One region of the Paraglaciecola sp. 2405UD69-4 genome, then DNA from elsewhere that is predicted to be linked to it. Evidence: predicted binding sites of a transcription regulator. Region 1 holds the regulator's gene; each other region holds the start of a gene.

Region 1 (2,280 bases):
CATGTGCGTGCTAGGCAAGGTATAGGTTATCTTCCACAGGAAGCATCAATATTTAGAAAGCTCACTGTATACCAAAACCTAATGGCAATATTGCAGACTAGAAAAGAATTGTCTAAAGAACAAAGGGAACAACAAGCAGACGCGCTACTAGATGAATTCAATATCAATCATATTCGTAATAGTCTAGGAATGAGCTTATCAGGTGGCGAAAGACGCCGAGTAGAAATAGCAAGAGCACTAGCAGCAGATCCTGATTTTATACTTTTAGATGAACCTTTTGCAGGGGTTGATCCTATATCAGTTAACGATATTAAAGTCATAATTCAACATTTACGAGACCGTGGTTTAGGTGTTTTAATAACAGACCACAATGTACGGGAAACCTTGGATGTATGCGAAAAAGCTTACATTGTTAGTCACGGTGAATTAATTGCGTCGGGTACGGCGGAAGATGTTTTAAGTGATCAACGTGTAAGAGATGTATACCTAGGTGAACAATTCAGGCTATAGTTAGCACATACGTTAACTCGGCTGATAAACACATTACATTAAATATAAGAAGTGAATGAAACCCTCTTTACAGTTAAAATTTAGCCAACAGCTCACAATGACACCTCAGTTGCAGCAAGCTATCAAGCTGTTGCAGTTGTCTACTTTGGATTTGCAAACTGAAATTCAAGAAGCCCTTGATTCAAATCCATTACTTGAAGTTGAAGAGCAACACGACAATGCCAGTGGCGATAAAGCACTTGAAACCAACCACTCTGCTGACTCAGCAGAGAAATTAAGCGAGCAACAAGAAGTCAACGTTGACAGCGTAGAAGCTGGCGATGCTCTGCAAAATAATGATATCCCTGAAGATTTACCTTTAGACAGCACTTGGGACGAATACCTAAGTGCATCATCTGCCCCAGCTCCAACATCATCCTCATCGAGTTCAGGCTCAGCCAGTGATGATGAACCTGTGTTTCAAGGGGAAACCACAGACAATATTCAAGACCACCTGCTGTGGCAAATGCGCCTCACTCACTTCAGTGAAACAGATGTCGCCATAGCAATGGCCATCATTGACTCTATTGACGAAGCTGGTTATTTAACGATAAGTACAGAAGAAGTGCTAGCCAGCATGGACGATGAAGAAATAGAGTTGGATGAAGTTGAAGTCGTGTTAAAGCGTATTCAGATGTTTGATCCAATTGGCTCAGGTGCGAGAAGCGCACAAGAGTGTTTACTTATTCAACTAAACCAATTTTCTCCTGATACACCTTGGTTAGAAGAAGCCAAGATGTTGATCACCGACTATTGTGATCTCATTGGTAGTAAAGATTATCGAACCTTAATGCGCAAAACCCGCATGAAAGAAGACGAATTACGTGAAGCAATGCGCTTACTACAAACTCTCAACCCAAGACCAGGAACAGCCATAGTTACTGGTGAATCTGAATACGTAATTCCAGATGTATCGGTTGCCAAAAAGAACGGCCGATGGACAGTAGAGCTCAACCCAGACAGCTTACCAAAACTTAATGTAAATCAGCAATATGCGGCCATGAGCAAGAGTGTAAAAAGCTCAACTGACAGTCAGTTTATTCGCTCGCATCTCCAAGAAGCTAAATGGTTTATAAAAAGTGTTGAAAGTCGTAACGACACCCTACTTAAAGTCTCTAATTGCATAGTTCAGCAGCAAATGGGGTTTTTCGAGCATGGTCCAGAAATGATGAAACCTATGGTGTTAAATGATGTTGCCGAAATGGTCGACATGCATGAATCCACCATTTCACGAGTTACTACTCAAAAGTATATGCACACACCACGTGGTATCTTTGAGCTTAAATATTTCTTCTCAAGCCACGTTGCCACAGAAACAGGTGGCGAATGTTCTTCTACGGCTATACGCGCTTTAATTAAGAAGCTAGTCGCAGCAGAAATGCCCAGTAAACCACTAAGTGATAGTAAAATTGCTCAATTGTTGGCCGACCAAGGCATAATGGTCGCGCGGCGGACAATAGCAAAATATCGGGAGTCCTTAATGATACCCCCGTCAAATCAACGTAAGAGCCTACTATAGGCGCATTAAAGAAGGAAAAGGCGATATGCAAATTAACCTTACCGGTCATCATGTAGATATTACAGATTCTTTGAAGAACTACGTCGACACCAAATTCACTAAGTTGGAACGGCATTTCGATCATATCAATAACGTACACGTCATTTTAAATGTAGAAAAGCTAACCCAAAAAGCAGAGGCAACTTTGCACCTCAGTGGTACTGAAGTATTCG
Region 2 (2,280 bases), on a different contig from region 1:
CAACCATTTAATGCAGAGGCATAAACAACTTCAAAATCTAGCTGGTCGTCTGTAGCACCTAAGTTGTCAAACAAATCAAATACTTGATCCATTACCCAATCAGGGCGCGCGCCAGGCTTGTCTATTTTGTTAATAACAACAATTGGTTTTAAACCTTGAGCAAATGCCTTTTGTGTCACAAAACGTGTTTGTGGCATAGGGCCTTCTTGTGCATCAACTAATAATAGAACTGAATCAGCCATAGACATTACACGTTCTACTTCACCACCGAAGTCGGCGTGTCCAGGAGTATCTACGATGTTGATACGGTAGTCGTTCCATTTAATTGCTGTGTTTTTAGCAAGAATGGTAATACCACGTTCTTTTTCAATATCGTTCGAATCCATTACTCGCTCTTCAGCTTCACCACGATTCTCTAGGGTTCCTGATTGTTGTAACAACTTATCAACTAGTGTGGTTTTGCCGTGGTCGACGTGGGCAATAATGGCTATGTTCCTCAAGTTTTGTATAGAGGTATCTGATGCGCTCATTGTCTTTTCTCTGTTGGGGCCAAGTATGCGTCGTATGACTAAACATTAAAGTGCAATACACGGCTAAAATTAACTGAAATTTAATGGGCGCGGATTGTACAGTTTTATCCGACATTAAGCGAACATCAAATGCATATTGGGATAAATAAAAATAGATTGTGCATTTAAGTAACTTAGCATTAACAAATTTAGCTGATTTTGATGTCGTAAAATACCCAATGCTTTGTTTTGGTGCGTCTTGGCACTTAGTTGGGGCGCTAGTTATAACTTACTAAGCATTAAATTTAACAATAAAACCTAAATATTAGGCATTCCAAAATGTCCAGTATATGGCATGATGATGGTTTTAGAGAGCAACACAATTGTTTGTTTGGATTTTAGTCTTAATAAGCAAATATTGTATTTTTAATCTGGAGGACATTCATGTCAGCACAAAAGGTTTTTGACCTAATAAAAGAAAGCGAAGCTAAATTTATTGATTTACGTTTCACAGATACCAAAGGTAAAGAGCAACATGTTGCTATCCCTACCCACCAAGTGAACGATGAGTTCTTTGAAGAAGGTAAAATGTTTGATGGCTCGTCAATTGCGGGTTGGAAAGGCATAAATGAGTCTGACATGGTATTGATGCCTGATGCAGAAACAGCTGTTCTTGACCCTTTTGCTGAAGAGACGCAAATTAACATTCGTTGCGATATTTTAGAGCCAAGCACAATGCTAGGTTACGACCGTGACCCTCGTTCAGTTGCTCATCGCGCTGAAGCTTACATGCAATCAACGGGTATTGGTGATACAGCTTACTTTGGTCCTGAGCCAGAGTTTTTCTTGTTTGACGATGTACGTTTCCACACTGACATGGCTGGCTCTTTCTACAAGATAGATGCTGCTGAAGCTAAGTGGAATTCAGGCGCTGAGTTTGAAGAAGGCAACATGGGTCATCGTCCAGGTGTTAAAGGCGGATACTTCCCAGTTCCTCCAGTCGATTCTTCAAATGATACACGTGCAGCTATGTGTATGGTTATGGAAGAAATGGGCTTAACAGTAGAAGCACATCACCATGAAGTTGCTACTGCTGGACAAAATGAAATCGCTTGCCTTTTCAATACTTTAGTTAAAAAAGCTGATGAAGTTCAAATCTATAAGTATGTAGTTCATAACGTTGCTCACGCTTATGGTCAAACTGCTACCTTTATGCCTAAGCCTCTAGTTGGCGACAATGGTTCTGGTATGCATGTTCACCAATCTATTGCCAAAGATGGTAAAAATATCTTTGCTGGTGATAAGTACGCAGGTATGTCTGAAGAAGCTTTATTCTACATTGGCGGTATCATTAAGCATGCTAAAGCAATCAATGCTTTCACTAACGCTTCTACTAACTCTTACAAGCGTTTAGTACCTGGCTTCGAAGCGCCTGTTATGCTGGCTTACTCAGCTCGTAACCGTTCTGCTTCTATCCGTATTCCGTTTGTAACAAGCGATAGAGCTCGTCGTATTGAAGTTCGTTTCCCTGACCCGACTTGTAACCCTTACCTAGCGTTCTCAGCTATGTTAATGGCTGGCCTTGACGGTATCAAAAACAAAATTCACCCTGGCGATTCTATGGATAAGGATTTATACGACTTACCAGCTGAAGAAGCAGCTGCAATTCCTCAAGTTGCAAGTTCATTCGAACAAGCTTTGGATGCTTTGGATAATGACCGTGAATTCTTAACGGCTGGCGGCGTAATGTCAGACGATATGATTGATGCAT
Region 3 (2,280 bases), on a different contig from region 1:
TATTGGTGATTTAGAGTCTACAGGTATCGAATTTGACCTTGCCTATACTTGGGAAAATGTTGATTTGTTCTTTGGTTTCTCCAGTGCTGATACTGAATTGGCACCCCGTGAAGGGATCTACAATGTGGATTATCCAAGTATTGATATCAATGGCTATGAGTTTGTTGGTTTAGGAAACAGTCGCGGCAATACCTGGATACTTGGGCTAGACTATGAAGTCAATGATAATGCAAGTGTTGGCATTAATATTACTAAGGTAGATGAGATTAATATCGACACTATGCATCAGGCTGTTGATTTGGGCTGGACTGATGCCTTGTATAGACTCAACAAACCATCTTATACCACTGTTGATATTTATGGTGAGTGGAATATCACAGAGAGTTTTGCTGTAAACCTAGCTGTGACTAACCTATTTGATAAGCTTTATTTAGACCATTCAAGTGTGGGAGATTACAGTGAGGTATTTGCTTCTGTCATTGGCCCATATGAAGCAGGCAGAGACATTCGTTTGTCTGTGAGTTATGAGTTTTAAGCCTAGCTGTTTCAATAAGGCGTAAATGTTTAAAAAAAGTGGGCTGTATGAGGCCCACTTTTCGTATCTCCCCTAAGAAATGTGTGGCTTTTTGTGTTTGAGCCTACCACCTATTAGCTGTGTACAGATTTTCACGAAATTATTTCTCACCTCTAGTGTAAGTTTTACATTTAACTTACCTAATTAAATTCTAATAGTTGGCGCTATTTTATTTTTTATTCAATTAAAACAACGACTTATTTTGATTTTTGGAGTTGGAACAGATGTCGCATATAGATAACTGAACCACACATTCTTCACATATTTAAAAGGGAGTCATTATGTTAGGTTGGGCGCTAACTTTTTTTATTATTGCAATTATCGCCGCAGTATTCGGTTTTGGTGGCATTGCAGGAGCGGCGACAGGTATCGCCAAAATATTATTCTTTATCTTTGTTGTACTTTTGGTGTTGTCATTGATTTTTAATGCATTACGTGGACGTAAACCAAAAATTTAGTTTAGAGAAAAACACAGATTTATTATTTTAATTTAACGGAGAAAATCATGAAAAATTTAAAAACTATTACTACAACATTATTAGCATTAACAGCTGTATTTGCTTTGTCATCATGTGATGGAGAGGCAGAAGATGCTGGTGAAAAAATTGATAACGCAGTAACGGATGCAGGTAACGCTGTTGAAGATACATGTGAAGAGCTAAAAGAAGGCGTAAAAGCTGAAGACACTGATTGTTAATCAAGGTTATTCGTAAATAAAAAGGGCGTTACGCCCTTTTTTTATGGGTAATGGTTAATAGTCATTTGGGTCTGAAAATTCAGTGTGACGCTCTCTTTTACACATAAAGTGCTCCAACAAAACATACATGGTTAAAGAGTGGATTAAAAAGCATGAATAAAAATATACTTAAATTTTATAGTCTTATCATTGGCGGTTTTGTGTCTATTCAGACATATGCGCAAGATGTTAATTCTCAAATGATTGAAACGGAAAAAGAAGTAATAGCAAATACCGAATCTATACTCGATGTAAAAAGCGATTCGGTGAAAGAGGCGATTGCTAACCCCTTTTCCATATCCCAGCATAGGCGTAATTATTTTCTACCTTTTACCTATGCCACCAACCCAAATGCTGTAACTGTCGATGGATTAGATAGCTCAAATGTTGATAACTTTGAAGCTAAGTATCAGGTGAGTATGAAGCTGCCTTTATATATAGAGAAGGGCACCACATCTGGTCTGTATATGGGATTTACATTAAAGTCCTTTTGGCAGGTTTATAACTCAGAAGTATCCAAACCATTTAGAGAAACAAATTATGAACCAGAGGTGTATTACTCTTGGCAGAATGAGTTATCCATCCTTGGGTTTAAGTTTAATAATATTCAAGCCGGTATTAATCACCAATCTAATGGCCAGACAAACGTGTTATCTCGAAGCTGGAACCGACTTTTTGCTTCAGCCTTATTCAGTGATGACACATCTTTTTATTACATTAAAACTTGGTACCGAATTCCTGAAGATGAAAAAGAAACGCCTACTAGTGCCACAGGCGATGACAACCCAGATATCACACGCTACCTAGGCAATATTGAATTAGGCTTTGGAACAACTTGGGGAAAGACCAACATTTCAGCTTTGGTCAGAAACAACCTAAGAACCAGCAATAACAAAGGTAGTATTGAGTTAAACCTAACTTACCCTTTAACAACAAATTACGATTTGTTGTTTCAATATTTCAATGGTTA

Evidence for each region. The regulator sigma-54, encoded in region 1, starts transcription at its own class of promoters, with help from an activator protein. The targets are predictions, from matches to a motif close to GTTGGCACGNNNNTNGNNT.
Region 2: glnA (glutamate--ammonia ligase) is a predicted target of sigma-54. The motif match lies at 859-877, and genes of this name have one in related genera.
Region 3: ACMUMK_RS03595 (DUF1328 domain-containing protein) is a predicted target of sigma-54. The motif match lies at 789-807, and genes of this name have one in related genera.

The regions. Positions count from the first base shown of each region.
Region 1 is NZ_JBLIXM010000003.1:152,315-154,594, reverse strand. Features, by position in the region: gene lptB (LPS export ABC transporter ATP-binding protein) at 1-510, shown strand, start outside; gene ACMUMK_RS12870 (RNA polymerase factor sigma-54) at 566-2,068, shown strand; gene hpf (ribosome hibernation promoting factor) at 2,094-2,280, shown strand, end outside.
Region 2 is NZ_JBLIXM010000001.1:1,154,636-1,156,915, forward strand. Features, by position in the region: gene typA (translational GTPase TypA) at 1-530, opposite strand, end outside; gene glnA (glutamate--ammonia ligase) at 954-2,280, shown strand, end outside.
Region 3 is NZ_JBLIXM010000001.1:805,286-807,565, forward strand. Features, by position in the region: gene ACMUMK_RS03590 (TonB-dependent receptor) at 1-535, shown strand, start outside; gene ACMUMK_RS03595 (DUF1328 domain-containing protein) at 856-1,032, shown strand; gene ACMUMK_RS03600 (hypothetical protein) at 1,080-1,271, shown strand; gene ACMUMK_RS03605 (phospholipase A) at 1,424-2,280, shown strand, end outside.